Halococcoides cellulosivorans: one gene and its partners. Each later gene encodes a partner of the first gene's protein in a complex. Links are inferred from orthologs where the notes say so. Each region holds a gene or a part of one and is shown on either strand. Other genes may lie near its edges. The genes, in order: HARCEL1_RS11415, HARCEL1_RS09280, HARCEL1_RS09285, HARCEL1_RS08520 and HARCEL1_RS07615.

Region 1 (3,407 bases):
CGTGGCGGGTCGGCCCGCCAGGTGACCGGGACGGCGTCGGGTCGATAATTCGAGTCGACCGCCGACTCGTCGATCGCGAGCGTATCGCCCGCCGCGAACTGCTTCGCGCCGAGGACGGCGATCATCCCGGCGTTGTCGCTCAAAAAGCGAGGCTCGGGAATGTACAGATCGGCGTCGCGGTGGGCGGCCATCGCTTCGAGCATGCCCTGTAGGCGGGCGTTGTTCGCGACGCCACCGCCGACGACCAGTTCGTCACGGCCCGTCAGTGCGAGTGCGCGCTCGGCCACCTCCGTGAGCATCGCGAAGATCGTCTCTTCGAGACCCCGACAGACGTCCTCGACGGGGTGGTCAGCGACGGCCGCCTGGGCCGCACTCGACAGGCCCGCAAACGAGAAGTCCATCCCCTTCACGACGTAGGGCAACTCAACGTACTCACCGTCGCGAGCGTGGGCCTCGACGGTCGGCCCACCCGGGTGCGACCAGCCCACCTCGCGGGCGAACTTGTCGATGGCGTTGCCCACGCCGGTGTCCATCGTCTCACCGAGGACGCGGTATTTCCCGTTGCGATACCCCAGGACGTGAGCGTTCGCGCCCGAGGCGTTCAGCCCGATCGGATCCGAAAAGCCGGCGCGGTGGCGACCAATTTCGAGGTGGGCGAGCATGTGGTTGACACCCACGAGCGGGACGCCGAGTCGCTGGGCGAGCGCGCGGGCCGCCGTTCCGGTGATCCGCAGACACGGACCGAGACCGGGCCCGCGGGAGAAGGCGACCGCATCCACGGGCGCCTGCGGCCGTGGGCTCGTGGACGCGTCCACGGCGTCGATCGGGGCCGACCGCTCGGCGTCGCCGGGCAGCGACTCCTTTTCCGCCCGTTCGCGCGCGTGATCGAGCGCCCAGTCGACGACCGCGGGGATCGCCTCGCGCATATGTTCGGCGGCCTCGCGAGGGTGGAGCCCGCCGCTCGACGGTTCGTAGGCCCGCGACTCGATCGCGACGTGTTCGTCTGCACTGCCGACGGACGGATCGCGGGTCTCGTAGATCGCCGCACTGGCGGCCCAGGCGGTCCCCTCGATCCCGAGCACGCGGAGCGGGCGATCCTCAGTCACGAGAAATGGTGGGGCGCTCGATCACAAGGCCGTGTCGGTCCCGGCCGATCGGCGCCGCCAGGCCCGGATCGCGGCGACTGCGAGCGCCTGCGGGACGATTGCACCAGCGACCGCGACCGTGGCGACGACCGCGAACAAGACCCCCAGGCGAACGGGAGCGGGCCCGGTCCCGACGGGCGTTGCGACCAGTCGGACGGCCGGGAGTCCGAGCGTCTGCACGGCGACGGCCCCGCCGGCCACCGCGAGACCGACCCAGACGGCGGTTGCGCCGGCGACGACCGCAACCGATCCCGGGCCCCTCGCCACGAAGCCGCGACGACGACACCACTCGCGAGCGATCACGATATCGACGCCCACGAAGACGGCCAGACCGAGGCCGATCGCGATCTCGGTCAGCACGTGTTCGAGCGGGTGGAACGCGACGACGTGAATGGGCACTCCGGTCGGCCCCGCAGACTCGACAAGCAGGGCTCTGATCAAGCCGAGACCGCCGACATACAGCCAGAGCGTCGTCGCGGGCGCGACGATCACCACCGAGAGGGCGACGATCGCGAGCGACCAGGGATCGAGCGCGTCTCGAAGCCGACCGACCACGGCGCGGGTGCTCGACGTGGACACGAGTCGTCCGTTCGACGGGGTCCGCGAAAAGAACGGCGTTCGCGCTTACTGCCACTCGGTGTAGCTACACGCACCACAGTGGAGCCGATCGCCGTGATCAGCGAGGAACGTGTCGCCACAGCGGGGGCACTGCTCGTTGTCGGTCTGGCCCTCGTCGTCGTACAGTTCGTAGTGGGCCATCGATCAGGCCTCCTCTGGTTCGGCCTCGCCGTTGTCGGCGGCGATCTTGTTGCGTTCGAGCATGTGGTCCTGCTCGACGTCACGAGCGTGGGTCGACGACTCGTAGACCTTCGCCACGCCGACGGTCTTGCGCATGCCGAACTTCGTGTCGAGTTTCCGCACGACGACTTCCTCGGCATCCTTGTTCAGTTTCGCCGCGAGCGAGTCACGCACGGAGAGTCGCGACGGCGTCGCCTCGTCGTGGGTCATCTCGAACCGGACGTCAGTCCGGTGCAACATGGGATTGTCGTCTTCCGCTATGATGTCGATGTCCATAGTTCGTTGCCGTATACTCCCGCTGTCTCGCCTAAAAGGATTTCGAAGGAGCCGGTCCAACGGCGTCGAAACGGGCTCATACCCGCGATTTCGCGGATGGCGGGCCACCCCGATAGCGACTCCAGTCCCGGAGTGGAGAAGCGCACTCAGAGCACGTGGAGCGCGATCATCCAGGTGTTGATCACGATCGCCACGCCGCCGACGGCGGTCAGCGTCAGCGGAATCGTCTCGGGCCAGTACCGCTCGTCGAGGCGGCGATAGACTGCCCAGAGGACCCCGACCGCGAGGAGTTTCAACCCGACCATCGCCGGCAGCGCCCCAACGGCGTCCATCACCATCGCGGGCACCGGATTCGACTCGCTCACCCCGACCTGCAGGCCGTACGTCGTCGTGAGGATGTCGCCCGCGACGAACACGACCAGCGCGACCCCCCAGGCCACGGTGCCCGTCGAAACGGTCGTCACTGACGACCCCCCTTCGATGACCTCACCCATGCGTTGATTCAAATTGGTGAGCACGCCGAATAAATCGCTCGGTGGGTGAAATCAGTCCTCGGACGGGCCGAGACGCGACTGACCCGTCGACGCCCCCGCTGGCCGGATTCGAGCGCGCGCCACTCGGGCCGGATCGATCCGTTTTATGGGGCCGGGGTCTACGATCCGGTATGGCATTCGAAGAAGACGACGCGGTCATTCTGCACGACGAGCACAGCGACTTCGACGGCGAAGAAGGCACGATCGAGAACGTGATGGACACGATGTTCGGTGACGCGACCTACATCGTCGCCTTCGAGGACGGCAAAGAACAGGGCGTGCCCGAGGACAACATCGAGGCCGCCGAGTAGCGCGATGGGGGCGATACCGCTCCACTACGTCGATCTGCGGGCGTTCTCCTATGGCACCGAACGCGACGACCGCGTGGAGCGGGCGCTTCGGCGCTTCCTCCCCGAGGAGGCGACGATCGACCGGGTGAATAGCGAGGGCCACATGGGCGATCCGATCGGCGTGTTCTCGGCGCGGATCGAGCACGCCGACGGGATGCGGACGATCCTCGACGCGCTCGGAGACCTGCCTGCCGACGAGCGCGATCGCCTCGCCGCGACCCTCGACGATCGGGTCGACGACAACACCGCCTTTTACACGACGCTGGACAAACAGGCCGCCTGCGAGGGGTCGGTTCGACTGGGTG
Region 2 (3,182 bases), 440 kb from region 1 along the record:
ACGTGTTCCGCGTCGAAGCCCCAGTCGACGATCGCATCGTCGAGTTCGTCGAGCACGGCCTCCTGAATGCTGACTGGATCGGTGGCCACCGTCTCACCGGTGTGCTCACCCAGGACCGACCGCACGCACGTCTCCGCGATGGCAGCCACACTGTCGTCAGTGTCTGGAATCTCGGTCACTGCGGCCTCGGGGTCGCTGACCACGAAATACACCGATGCGTCGAGGGAGATCTCGCAGCTATCCTGGGTCCGTGCCTCGATCTCCTCGAATTCGAGTGTTTGCATCCGCATATCTATTCGCTCGACGGTGCTGACGAAGGGGACGACGAGGTGGACTCCGGGGTCGAGGATCCGTCTGTAGCGTCCGAGGACGAACACTGCACCGTTCTCGTGGGTTTCGATGATGGCGAGCGACTGAGGGACGACGATGGCGACCAGTGCAGCGACGCCGAGACTGCCCCAGAACGCGATGTCTGGGATCCCCGCCAGGAAGAGTGGATTCATGATTTTTGCTATACCATCAGATCACAAAAAAGTAGATGAAACGACCGACCGATCCGCGGGCCGTGCCGGGTTGGGACGCGATGGCAGAGTTGAGACGGTGTGACTGACCCCCTCTGGAGGGCGTTCTGTGCCCGTTTCGAGAACGGACGGCGTAGAAGAAAGATCCGACTATCGCGCGGCGGCGGCGACGCGCTCTTTCTCTTCTTTCTGGTTGACGGCGTAGGTGTCGACGTCGTCGTCGGCCGCGCCGATCAACTGGCGCGCGAGCGCGTCTTCGGCGTCGGTCGTCGTCTTGAACGCGTCCTTGTAGACGCCTTCCGCGATGAACTTCAGCGCCTGGTCGACGCGGCGCTGCGGGGAGATGTCGACGGCCTTCGGGACGGAGATGCCACCGTATTTCAGACGGACGGTCTCCTCGCGCGGCGCGGCGTTCTCGACGGCCCCGACGAGGACCTGGATCGGGTTCTCGTCGGCCCGGGACTCGATGATCGCGAACGCCTCGCGGACGATCCGCGTGGTCTGCTGTTTCTTCCCGGTGTTCTCGTCGGTCTGCATCAGCCGGTTGATCAGGCGCTCGACGATCGAGATCTCGCTTTTGTCGAACTGCTTGCCGGTGTGACGCCCCATCGTGTGGGCGATCGGCGTGATCGTCACGTACCGCTCGGTCGACGGGTCCGAGAACTCGATGCCGTCGGTCGCGTACTCACCGAACAGTTTCGCGCCGATCGTCGATTCTTCGCTTTCCTCGGGGGTGTCGTCGGATTCGCTCTCTGCGGACATGGTTATCGCACCGGTTTCTCGGCGTTCCCGCGCACGAGTTCGATCATCGAGACGCCGTTGACCTTCTCGACTTTGTAGTTGACACCGGAGAGGTCACCCATCGCACGACCCTTCGCGCCGCCGATGCCGGCGATCGTGACCTCGTCGTGCTCGTCGATGAAGCTGATTGCGCCGTCACCGGGACAGAACGCGGTGACTTGCTTGCTGTTCTTGATCAACTGGACGCGCACGCATTTCCGGATTGCCGAGTTGGGCTGTTTGGCCTCGATCCCGACCTTCTCGAGGACGATGCCCCGTCCCTGGGGCGCGCCTTCGAGGGGGTCGGACTTCTCGCCGAGTCCGCGTTCCCGACGGGCGTAATCCGTGTCGGACCACCGGTGTTTCTGGCGGTCCTGCTTGAGTTTGCGCGCGGCGTATTTGCCGTTCGCCATAGTAGCGATCGCTACCCGGTCGACGTACTTAAGGGTCTTCTTTCGCGGTTCACGCGGTGTCGATCTCGACGCGATCGACGTCGGTGTGACGGGCCGCGAGCGTCTCCGCCGCCGCGACGTTCCGACCGTCTCGACCGATCGCGACGCCGCGATCCGCGGGGTCGACCTGCGCGACGGCGACGCGTTCGTCCTCACGGTCCTCGATGGTCACCGCACCGACCGCGGCGGGTTCGAGGGCGTTCCCGATCAGGCCCTCGGGCGTTGGTGCGTCCGCGACGAGTTTGAGATCACGGCCGACACGCTCTTCGAGGTCGCGAATCCGGCCGCCACCTTCGCCGATGACCTGGGCCATGTCCTCGGGCGCGATGAGGACGATCGCGCGATCGGCCTCGACGACACAGTCCCGGACGGTCCCGCCGGTCGCCTCGTCGATCGCACCCGCCAGGCGGCGGGCCTCGTCGTCCAGGCGTCGCATCAGTCGGTCGAACCCATCCGCAGGTTCACGTCGCCCGTCCCGAGTTTGATCGGCTTCCCGACGATGACGTTCTCGGTGACGCCGTCGAGGTCGTCGATCTCGCCTTGAATCGCGGCGTCGAGCAGGTGTGAGACCGTCACCTCGAACGCTGCGCGCGCGAGGACGCTGTCTTTGTTGCCCGAGATGCCGTGGCGCCCGATCGACTGGATCTCGCCACGATTGGTCATGATGTCCGCGACGAGCATCAGGTGCCGGACGTTCACGTCGTCCAGGCCCTGCTCTTCGAGGGTGTTCATCGTCTCGTTGATGATCGCCTCGCGGGCGGCCTCGATTCCGAGACACTCGTGGATCTCGTGAATGTTGTTACAGGTCGACCGGGACGCGTCGACGCCCTCGATTTCGAGGACGTCACTGAGCTCCGACCCCTCGGTGTAGAGGACGAACTCCTCCTCGCGCTCGGGATGGTCGGTCTCTTCTTTGCGGATGACGACCCGCGAGACCTCGCTGATTCCCTTGAAGGTGATCTCCCGGAGTTCCTCGACCAACTGGAGCAGTTCCCGATAGGACGGCTCGTCGGGCCCGAACTCGATGACGTTCTCGCTGCGACGGGTGTCGACACCGAGCGTGTCTGCGATCGTCGACTCGATGTCCTCGGCGGCCTCCTCGACGCTGACGGTCGGCCAGCGCTCGGCGAGCGTGTCGGGGTTGAGTTCGATCCCGACGATCATGTCCGCGACGTTCGTCGAGACGTCACCGAGCTGGAGGATCCGCGTCGATTCGATCTTCCAGACCACCTCGTGAGCGCGCTCGCGATCGGTCGCGTGCTCTTCGTCGAGGTGGACGGTCATCATCGGCGTGTCAGGTTCCTTGCGCGCGTCGACCAGCTCGATCAGGCGCGGCAGGCCCTGTGTGACGTCGATTTCTGCGACCCCGGCGTAATGAAACGTGTTCATTGTCATCTGTGTGCCAGGTTCACCGATCGACTGGGCCGAG
Region 3 (3,207 bases), 440 kb from region 1 along the record:
GTCGGCACGAAACTGCTCGTCGCTGCAGCCGTCGACGACCACTCGACGATCGGCATCGACTGCATCGCGATGAACGTCAACGACTTGCTCGCCCAGGGGATCGACCCCGTCGCCTTCGTCGACTATCTCGCCCTGGAGGATCCCGACGACGCGCTCACCGCCGAGATTGGCCAGGGCCTCCAGACGGGGGCCGAGCAGGCGGGCGTCGCACTCGTCGGCGGCGAGACGGCGGTCCTCCCGGAGGTCATTCGGGGGTACGACCTCGCGGGCGCGTGTGTCGGCCTCGCGCCCGAGGGCACCCTCTTCCCCGGCGCGGCCGAACCCGGCGATCGGATCGTCGCCTGGCCGTCGAGTGGCGTGCACTCCAACGGCCTGACACTCGCTCGCGAAGCGCTCACCGGGCCCGGTGGGTACGCCTACGACGACCCCGCCCCGTTCGATCCCGACCGGACGATTGGTGAAGTGCTCCTCGAACCGACGCGGATCTACGCCGACCTGCTCGTGCCCCTCCGCGGGGCCGAGACCCACGCCGCGGCCCACGTCACCGGCGGTGGCTGGCGGAACCTCCTCCGGATGGGTGACCATCGCTACGAGGTCGACGATCCGTTCGAGGCTCAGCCGATCTACGAGGTCATTCAGGACGCTGGCTCGGTCAGCGACGCCGAGATGCACCGGACGTTCAACATGGGGACGGGCTTCGTCGCGGCGGTCGCGCCCGACGAGGCCGATGGGCTCGCCGCCGACACAGACGGGCGCGTGATCGGGACGGTCGAGGCGGGCGAACCTGCCGTCGAGGTTCGCGGACTCGAACTCACCGACGCCTGAGGCCTCGGGAGGCCCCTCTATCACTCGATCGTGTTCGATCAGTCGTCGTCCGATTCCGTGACTGGAACGCGGTCGACGACGAGTTGCTCGACGTCGACGTTCTCGATCTCGACGTGTTCCGCGTCGAAGCCCCAGTCGACGATCGCATCGTCGAGTTCGTCGAGCACGGCCTCCTGAATGCTGACTGGATCGGTGGCCACCGTCTCACCGGTGTGCTCACCCAGGACCGACCGCACGCACGTCTCCGCGATGGCAGCCACACTGTCGTCAGTGTCTGGAATCTCGGTCACTGCGGCCTCGGGGTCGCTGACCACGAAATACACCGATGCGTCGAGGGAGATCTCGCAGCTATCCTGGGTCCGTGCCTCGATCTCCTCGAATTCGAGTGTTTGCATCCGCATATCTATTCGCTCGACGGTGCTGACGAAGGGGACGACGAGGTGGACTCCGGGGTCGAGGATCCGTCTGTAGCGTCCGAGGACGAACACTGCACCGTTCTCGTGGGTTTCGATGATGGCGAGCGACTGAGGGACGACGATGGCGACCAGTGCAGCGACGCCGAGACTGCCCCAGAACGCGATGTCTGGGATCCCCGCCAGGAAGAGTGGATTCATGATTTTTGCTATACCATCAGATCACAAAAAAGTAGATGAAACGACCGACCGATCCGCGGGCCGTGCCGGGTTGGGACGCGATGGCAGAGTTGAGACGGTGTGACTGACCCCCTCTGGAGGGCGTTCTGTGCCCGTTTCGAGAACGGACGGCGTAGAAGAAAGATCCGACTATCGCGCGGCGGCGGCGACGCGCTCTTTCTCTTCTTTCTGGTTGACGGCGTAGGTGTCGACGTCGTCGTCGGCCGCGCCGATCAACTGGCGCGCGAGCGCGTCTTCGGCGTCGGTCGTCGTCTTGAACGCGTCCTTGTAGACGCCTTCCGCGATGAACTTCAGCGCCTGGTCGACGCGGCGCTGCGGGGAGATGTCGACGGCCTTCGGGACGGAGATGCCACCGTATTTCAGACGGACGGTCTCCTCGCGCGGCGCGGCGTTCTCGACGGCCCCGACGAGGACCTGGATCGGGTTCTCGTCGGCCCGGGACTCGATGATCGCGAACGCCTCGCGGACGATCCGCGTGGTCTGCTGTTTCTTCCCGGTGTTCTCGTCGGTCTGCATCAGCCGGTTGATCAGGCGCTCGACGATCGAGATCTCGCTTTTGTCGAACTGCTTGCCGGTGTGACGCCCCATCGTGTGGGCGATCGGCGTGATCGTCACGTACCGCTCGGTCGACGGGTCCGAGAACTCGATGCCGTCGGTCGCGTACTCACCGAACAGTTTCGCGCCGATCGTCGATTCTTCGCTTTCCTCGGGGGTGTCGTCGGATTCGCTCTCTGCGGACATGGTTATCGCACCGGTTTCTCGGCGTTCCCGCGCACGAGTTCGATCATCGAGACGCCGTTGACCTTCTCGACTTTGTAGTTGACACCGGAGAGGTCACCCATCGCACGACCCTTCGCGCCGCCGATGCCGGCGATCGTGACCTCGTCGTGCTCGTCGATGAAGCTGATTGCGCCGTCACCGGGACAGAACGCGGTGACTTGCTTGCTGTTCTTGATCAACTGGACGCGCACGCATTTCCGGATTGCCGAGTTGGGCTGTTTGGCCTCGATCCCGACCTTCTCGAGGACGATGCCCCGTCCCTGGGGCGCGCCTTCGAGGGGGTCGGACTTCTCGCCGAGTCCGCGTTCCCGACGGGCGTAATCCGTGTCGGACCACCGGTGTTTCTGGCGGTCCTGCTTGAGTTTGCGCGCGGCGTATTTGCCGTTCGCCATAGTAGCGATCGCTACCCGGTCGACGTACTTAAGGGTCTTCTTTCGCGGTTCACGCGGTGTCGATCTCGACGCGATCGACGTCGGTGTGACGGGCCGCGAGCGTCTCCGCCGCCGCGACGTTCCGACCGTCTCGACCGATCGCGACGCCGCGATCCGCGGGGTCGACCTGCGCGACGGCGACGCGTTCGTCCTCACGGTCCTCGATGGTCACCGCACCGACCGCGGCGGGTTCGAGGGCGTTCCCGATCAGGCCCTCGGGCGTTGGTGCGTCCGCGACGAGTTTGAGATCACGGCCGACACGCTCTTCGAGGTCGCGAATCCGGCCGCCACCTTCGCCGATGACCTGGGCCATGTCCTCGGGCGCGATGAGGACGATCGCGCGATCGGCCTCGACGACACAGTCCCGGACGGTCCCGCCGGTCGCCTCGTCGATCGCACCCGCCAGGCGGCGGGCCTCGTCGTCCAGGCGTCGCATCAGTCGGTCGAACCCATCCGCAGGTTCACGTCGCCCGTCCCGAGTTTGATCGGCTTCCCGACGATGACGTTCTCGGTGACGC
Region 4 (3,096 bases), 590 kb from region 1 along the record:
TCACCGGTCGGCCCGCCGCCGAAGCACAGATCGCGCTCGATCGGGTCGGCCTCGACCTGCCTGCAGAGCTGGTCTACACGATGGACGACTGGGCGGGCAAGCCCGACCCCACGGCGTTGATCGCGATCGCCAAGGCCACCGACAGCGCGTCGGTCGCGTTCGCGGGCGACACTCTCGACGACGTGCGCACCGCCCGGAACGCCGACCGTGCCGACGCACGCACCTACCACGGGATCGGCGTCCTCACCGGCGGGCTGACCGGCCAGTCGGGCCGCGAGAAATTCGAGGACTGTGGGGCGGACGCCGTCGTGGACGACGTGAACGCACTGCCCGGCCTGCTCGACCGGCCGTGAGCGGTCGGCCTACAACTCGCCTTTCGTCGAGGCGACCGCGCTGCGACGCTCGTCGATCCGCGTCGCGTCGTCGAGGGCGCGCGCGAGGCCCTTGAAGATCGCCTCGGCCTCGTGGTGGGCGTTCTCGCCATCGACCGTGACGTGCAGCGTGAGGCCCGCGTTGGTCGCGAGCGACCGACAGAAGTGGGCGATCAACTGGCTGTCCATCCCGCCGACGGTCGCCGCCGAGAACGACCCCTCGAACGACGCGTAGGGCCGACCCGAGACGTCGAGGACGACGCTGGCGACGGCCTCGTCTAAGGGCACCCGTCGGTCCGCGAACCGCTCGATGGCGCGTTTCTCACCCAGCGCGTCGTCGATGGCCTCACCGAGGACGATCGCGACGTCCTCGACGGTGTGGTGGGCGTCGACGCCCAGATCGCCGTCCGCGTGGACCGTCAGATCGAACAGCGCGTGTGTCGCCAACGCGTCGAGCATGTGATCGAAAAAGGCGTTTCCAGTCTCGACGGTCGAATCGCCCGCCCCGTCCAGATCGATCGTCGCCTCGATCGACGTTTCCGCCGTCTCGCGTGTGATCGCCGCCGTGCGGTCGGTCATACCGGGGCCACACGAGGCGCGTACAAACAGATTGTGGTCGGCCCGCGGAGGCGTCCTGCTCAGGCCTCGGGTGTCGGGCGAACGCGCGATCGCCAGTACAGCAGGCCAGCACCGACCAGGCCGACGGCCAGTGCGGCCACGCCGCCCGCGACCGGCCGGCCAGCCAAGACGCCGAGACCGTTCACGAGCGCTGCGAGGACGACGAGGGCGACGAGCGCTCGCCCGTCGGCCGGCGGCGGATCCATACGTGGAGGTATCGGAGCAGGAGTGAAAAGAGTCGACCAAGCGGCCAGACTGGCCGACTCGGATCGGCCGACGACGGCCGATCGAAGCGATATCGGTCGACTGAAAGCGACGGGGAAAACCGCGTTAGGCGTAGCGTTCGAGTTCGGGGCGATCGAGGTCCTCGATGACCTCGGTCGCGGTCTCGTCGAGCAGTTCCTGCCCGTCGGCGGTGATGCGGCGGCCACTCGATTCGGTCGTCTCGACCAGCCCAGCGTCTTCGAGTTGCTGGCAGATCGTCCGAATGACGTTGCGACTGCCGTCGGTCGAACTCGCCGGGCGGACCTGGTATCGGTTCGAGCCACCCTTGGAGTCGCCGTAGTACGTCGAGAGCGATCCGATGCCGACCGGGCCGTCCATGCCGACCTTGCGGATGATGCTCGCCGCACGGCGCGTCCAGAAGTCGTCCTGTTCGGGCGGGAGTTCCCGACCGACGCCGCTCTTTGCGAACTCGATCCACTCGGGCGCGTCGATGTCGTCGACCGTCGCGAGGTGGTCCGCGACCGCCTCGATGACGGGTTCGGCGGGTGCGTCGTAGACTGTCGCCATTGGGGTCGAATATCCGACGCCGTCATTTAAGCGCGTCGTTCGGGTGTTCGAACGAGGCGGTCACGCGATGCCGCGTCGGACGCCCACCAGCGTCGTGATCGTCCAGCCAGCGAGTGTCGTCCCCCAGTAGGTGATCCCGCGGTGGATCACGACCGCAGCGGTCGCAGCGGCCGGACTCGCCGCCGTCAAGGAGAGAATCAACCCGACGGTCCCACTCTCGACGGGGCCCGTCCCGCCGGGGAACGGCGTCATCCCGAGGATACTCGCCAGCGGGATCACGACGAGCACCGCAACCACGGGCACGGTCGTCCCGATCGCGACCAGGGAGAGCCACAGCGACATCGACAGCGCGAACCACCCGATCGCAGAGAGGACGCTGGCGCGCACGAGCGTCGCGGGATCCGAGGCCACCCGGTCGATCGAGTCGAAAAAGCGGCCGATCCGCCGGCGGACGTTCGCGCGACTCGGCGGGGTGACCCGGGGGACGATCCCGACGATCCGCCGGACGACGCCCGGAACGACCCGCTCGGCCTGTCGCTCGATCTCGTAGCGATACCGCCAGCCAGCGACCGCCGCGAGGACGAACCCGAGACAGAGCACCGTCACCGCGACGAGCCCCGCGACGAGGTTCTGATCGCCCGCCACGACGCGCGTCCCGAACACGCCCAGCCCGACGATCGCGAACCCGATCGAGGGCATGAAGTGCAACACGTCGATGCTCGCGATGGCGGCCAGCCCGGTCTCGTACTCGCAGTCGGTCGCCTTCGAAATGAGGAGGGCCGAGACCGGTTCGCCGCCGGCCTGGCCGAAGGGCGTGACGTTGTTCGCAAACATCGCCCCGGTGAACACGCCGATCGCCCGGAGCGGCCCGATCCGGACGCCCATCGCGCCGAGGACGGCCTGCAGCGCCAGGCCCCACGCCGACAGCCACACCGTCGCGGCGACGACCACCGCGAGCACGACCGATGGGCGAGCCTTCTGGAACTCGGTGATGACGTCCTCGGCCCCGACGAGGGCGAGCAGCGCAGCGAGCACGAGGACGGCAGCCCCGAACCCGACGAGGGTGGGCCAGCGCTCGGAATCGCTCACGACGGTCGAAGGCCCGAGACGGGCTTGAATGCACCGGTGGGCCACCGTGACTCGACGGTCGCAACGAACGGCGACGACCGGTGGGGCCAAGTGGCGACGCGTCCACCGCCCGATATGGACGAACGGGCGGCGCTCGCGATGATCACCGACCAGATCGACGAGGCCGGCGACGACGCCGCGATCGTCGACGGGACGGCGATCACCATCGACATGCTCCACGACAGCG
Region 5 (3,100 bases), 770 kb from region 1 along the record:
TGAACCGCGAGCACCTCGAACGCGAGGGGTATCCCCGCGCGGTCGACGGCCGCGAGCGCATCCCCGTCGTGGGCAACTCCGTGGTCGACGCCATCGAGATGAAAGGCGACGACGACCTCGACCGGAGCGTCTTCGACGTCTATCCCGTCCTCGAAGAGCGCGACGACTGGCTCCGGGTCGACATCCACCGGCGGGCGAACCTGTTGCCCGAACGGTTCACGGCGATCGTCGAGGCGGTCATCGCACTGGTCGAGGACGGCTACAACGTCAACTTCGTGGAGTTGCACGCGACGAAGACCGCCCTCGAAAACTACGGTTATCGCGATCGGCTCCAGCGACTGGCCGACGAGCGCGAGAACTTCCTGTTTACCGGGCTCTGGAAGAAACACGCCCACGTCTACGAGTTCCTCCGCTCGGGGCAGTGTCTCGCGGAGTTCACCGACTCCGGCAGCATGCAAGAGGAACTCAACGAGATCGACGAGGCGATCTGTCTGACCGCACGGTACAACACCGACCGCCCGGAGACGGTCTTCGAGGCCGAGACCAATCTGCTCGTCCCGCCGATCGGCGGCGAGTACGTCACCGATCTGATCGAGTACGTCCTGGAGACCGACAGCGTGCGCGAGCGGATTCAGACCGGGCCGAAACTCTATGGGAATGCGGTCGGCGAGACCATCGTCGACTTTCTCGACGAGCGTCGCGAGGAGGAGCCGTTCGACTGGGCGCACGAACGCGTCGGCTTCGAGAGCAGCGATCAGGACTTCGCGTATCTCTGAGGCGGGTCGTTCACTCGCCGGTCTCGCCCAGGTCGGCCAGCACGGTCGCCGGCAACTCACCGAGCGCGACGCCCTCCTGTCTGGCGTAGACCACCGCGGCGGCCTCGATCGGGACCGCGAGATCGCCCTGGAGACGATTGATTTCGGCGACGGCGGTCCGTTTCTCGACACCCGCGCTCGTCACGCGTTCGAGGACGCGTTCGAACGTCGAGCGCTGCTGGAGGATCGACTCGTCGGGGACGAACCCCTCGGGCAAGTCGACGGTGGCGGGGTCGATGTCGATCGTGAGGGTGTCGTCGTCCTGGTCGAGCAGGCCCTCCGATCGGGCGACGTCGATGACGCGCTCGGCCTGATCCGGTGAGAACCAGTCGCGATCGAGCGAGAGCGCGACGACGAACTCGCTTTTCGACATCGCGGTCGTCCCGCGATCGCGATAGGGTGCGGCGACGGTACCTTCGAGACTCATCGTGCCCTCCCGACCCGGATGGGGGGCCAGCGGACTCGGAACACGCCAGATCGATCGCGTGCGTCGGGCCTAAACGCACCGGTCGCCATCCGAGGGGTTCAAGTACGGGCTGGGACTTCCTTCGACTATGCAATTCCAGGGCCGTTCAGACCGGAAACGGACCGGCGGTCGTCGCCGCCCCGTTCGCGACAAGCGCAAATCCGACCTTGGCAGCGAACCGACCGAACCGCAGGTCGGCGAGCCGACACTGAAGACCATCGACGCCCACGGCGGGACCCAGAAAGTGCGTGCGATCCGCACGAACGTCGCCAGCGTCGCCGACGGCGACACCGTCGAGGAGGCCGCCATCGAGAACGTCGTCGAGAACGCCGCCAATCCAAACTACGCGCGCCGAAACATCGTCACGAAAGGCGCGATCGTCGACACCGACGTCGGCCAGGCGCGGGTCACCTCCCGGCCCGGACAGGACGGCCAGGTCAACGCCGTCCTCGTCGACTGAGCCACTGTTCGCCGCGACCGTCAGGACCTTTCCCGACAGTCTCGAACCGCGAGCTATGACCATCGCGATCCTCGGTGGCACCGGTGACATCGGAGAGGGACTGACACTCAGATTCGCGCGCGACACCGATCACGACGTGATCGTCGGGTCACGCGACGCGGAGCGGGCGGCCGAGCGTGCCGCGACCTATCGCTCCCAACTCGACAAGCACGGTCGCGCCGCCGATATCGACGGGCGCGCCAACGCGGCGGCCGCGGCGGCAGCCGACATCGTCGTCGCGGCGGTCCCGCCCTATCACCTCCGCGAGACGATCGAGAGCGTCACCGACGGTCTCGACGACGAGACGGTTCTCGTGACGCCCGCAGTCGGGATGAGCCGCGACGACGCGGGCATGCACTACGACCGGCCCGGCGCGGGCAGCGTCACCGAACTCGCCGCGAGCGCCGCGCCGGATCGCGTCGCGGTCGTCGGCGCGGCCCACACGCTTCCGGCGGCCAGACTCGCGGATCTGGACGCCGAGTTGGGGATCGACACCGTTCTCGTCGGGCCCACGGAGCCCAAAGCCCGGGTCGCCGCCCTGTTCGAGGCGGTCGAAGGGCTTCGCCCGGTCGACGCCGGCCCACTCGCCAACGCCGCCGAAATCGAGGCGGTGACACCGCTTCTCATCAACGTCGCACAGAACACGGACGGTCTCGACCAACTGGGCGTTCGCTTCCAGTAGAAGAACTGACCGAAACCACGGCCGACGCTATTCGTCGTCGCGGAACCGCTCGGTCGACTCGATCAGCGGGTGGCGGGCGTAATCGACGATTTCGACGTCGGCGATCCGGTCGACGCCGGCGTCCGCGGCGGCCTCTTCGAGTTCGAGGGCGACGTGCTCGTCGGTCTCGATGACGTACGCCTCCATCTGTTCGATCCCGAGTTCGCGGCCCGCCGTCGAGCGGTGGTGGCCGTCAGCGAGCAACAACTCGCCGTCGTTGTCGACGACGACCAGCGGTTCGGCCAGGCCGCGCTGGAGTTCGTACTGTCGGCCCTGGAGCTCGTCGCCGTACACTTTCGACTGGGTCGGCCGCAACTCGTCGATCGAGACGTCGCGGCGGGCCTGGTCGGTCTCGACGCCGTGGGCCTGTTCGATCGTCGATTTGAGTTCGGCAACGGTGTCGGGCGTGGCGCGCTCGATCTGGCTGCGGATGACGTCCGCGTTCGAGATGATCCCGATGAGATCGCCCGCCTCGTCGACGACGGGTAATCGCTGGATCCCCGAGCGGAGGATGACACGCGCGGCGGCGTCGACTTTCATTTCCGGCGCAGCGACGAGAAGATCCCGGCTCATCACCGTCGCGATCGCACTCTCGTCGT

What was found.
Region 2: HARCEL1_RS11415 (region 1) and HARCEL1_RS09280 share a complex: the UniProt entries of both Methanocaldococcus jannaschii proteins name them as parts of the 30S ribosomal subunit. The link is inferred for Halococcoides cellulosivorans from one-to-one orthologs.
Region 3: HARCEL1_RS11415 (region 1) and HARCEL1_RS09285 share a complex: the UniProt entries of both Methanocaldococcus jannaschii proteins name them as parts of the 30S ribosomal subunit. The link is inferred for Halococcoides cellulosivorans from one-to-one orthologs.
Region 4: HARCEL1_RS11415 (region 1) and HARCEL1_RS08520 share a complex: the UniProt entries of both Methanocaldococcus jannaschii proteins name them as parts of the 30S ribosomal subunit. The link is inferred for Halococcoides cellulosivorans from one-to-one orthologs.
Region 5: HARCEL1_RS11415 (region 1) and HARCEL1_RS07615 share a complex: the UniProt entries of both Methanocaldococcus jannaschii proteins name them as parts of the 30S ribosomal subunit. The link is inferred for Halococcoides cellulosivorans from one-to-one orthologs.

What each region holds. Positions count from the first base shown.
Region 1 is NZ_CP028858.1:2,314,326-2,317,732, forward strand. What follows is about bases 338-3,331. They hold HARCEL1_RS11415 (30S ribosomal protein S27ae), read right to left. Parts: upstream 1,905-3,331; coding sequence 1,770-1,904; downstream 338-1,769. Other genes in these bases: HARCEL1_RS11405 (bifunctional N(6)-L-threonylcarbamoyladenine synthase/serine/threonine protein kinase), read right to left, coding at 338-1,106; HARCEL1_RS11410 (hypothetical protein), read right to left, coding at 1,128-1,724; HARCEL1_RS11420 (30S ribosomal protein S24e), read right to left, coding at 1,908-2,219; HARCEL1_RS11425 (DUF5658 family protein), read right to left, coding at 2,366-2,713; HARCEL1_RS11430 (DUF1918 domain-containing protein), read left to right, coding at 2,884-3,063. In the rest of the region: more of HARCEL1_RS11405, read right to left, coding at 1-337; more of HARCEL1_RS11435, read left to right, coding at 3,332-3,407.
Region 2 is NZ_CP028858.1:1,875,869-1,879,050, reverse strand. Bases 1-2,769 are described here. They hold HARCEL1_RS09280 (30S ribosomal protein S12), read right to left. Parts: upstream 1,715-2,769; coding sequence 1,286-1,714; downstream 1-1,285. Other genes in these bases: rpoA2 (DNA-directed RNA polymerase subunit A''), read right to left, coding at 2,189-2,769; HARCEL1_RS09275 (NusA-like transcription termination signal-binding factor), read right to left, coding at 1,764-2,189; HARCEL1_RS09285 (30S ribosomal protein S7), read right to left, coding at 672-1,283; HARCEL1_RS09290 (SPFH domain-containing protein), read right to left, coding at 1-503. Also shown: more of rpoA2, read right to left, coding at 2,770-3,182. UniProt on the Methanocaldococcus jannaschii protein: With S4 and S5 plays an important role in translational accuracy. Located at the interface of the 30S and 50S subunits.
Region 3 is NZ_CP028858.1:1,876,780-1,879,986, reverse strand. Bases 414-3,207 are described here. They hold HARCEL1_RS09285 (30S ribosomal protein S7), read right to left. Parts: upstream 2,220-3,207; coding sequence 1,608-2,219; downstream 414-1,607. Other genes in these bases: rpoA2 (DNA-directed RNA polymerase subunit A''), read right to left, coding at 3,125-3,207; HARCEL1_RS09275 (NusA-like transcription termination signal-binding factor), read right to left, coding at 2,700-3,125; HARCEL1_RS09280 (30S ribosomal protein S12), read right to left, coding at 2,222-2,650; HARCEL1_RS09290 (SPFH domain-containing protein), read right to left, coding at 864-1,439; purM (phosphoribosylformylglycinamidine cyclo-ligase), read left to right, coding at 414-825. In the rest of the region: more of purM, read left to right, coding at 1-413. UniProt on the Methanocaldococcus jannaschii protein: One of the primary rRNA binding proteins, it binds directly to 16S rRNA where it nucleates assembly of the head domain of the 30S subunit. Is located at the subunit interface close to the decoding center.
Region 4 is NZ_CP028858.1:1,728,476-1,731,571, forward strand. The notes cover bases 51-2,733. They hold HARCEL1_RS08520 (30S ribosomal protein S19e), read right to left. Parts: upstream 1,782-2,733; coding sequence 1,320-1,781; downstream 51-1,319. Other genes in these bases: HARCEL1_RS08505 (TIGR01548 family HAD-type hydrolase), read left to right, coding at 51-353; hisB (imidazoleglycerol-phosphate dehydratase HisB), read right to left, coding at 363-950; HARCEL1_RS08515 (hypothetical protein), read right to left, coding at 1,010-1,195; HARCEL1_RS08525 (lysylphosphatidylglycerol synthase transmembrane domain-containing protein), read right to left, coding at 1,842-2,733. Outside these bases: more of HARCEL1_RS08505, read left to right, coding at 1-50; more of HARCEL1_RS08525, read right to left, coding at 2,734-2,870; thiL (thiamine-phosphate kinase), read left to right, coding at 2,985-3,096. UniProt on the Methanocaldococcus jannaschii protein: May be involved in maturation of the 30S ribosomal subunit.
Region 5 is NZ_CP028858.1:1,545,677-1,548,776, forward strand. Bases 369-3,055 are described here. They hold HARCEL1_RS07615 (30S ribosomal protein S8e), read left to right. Parts: upstream 369-1,369; coding sequence 1,370-1,741; downstream 1,742-3,055. Other genes in these bases: HARCEL1_RS07605 (UDP-N-acetyl glucosamine 2-epimerase), read left to right, coding at 369-776; HARCEL1_RS07610 (DUF2240 family protein), read right to left, coding at 787-1,242; npdG (NADPH-dependent F420 reductase), read left to right, coding at 1,797-2,462; HARCEL1_RS07625 (CBS domain-containing protein), read right to left, coding at 2,490-3,055. In the rest of the region: more of HARCEL1_RS07605, read left to right, coding at 1-368; more of HARCEL1_RS07625, read right to left, coding at 3,056-3,100.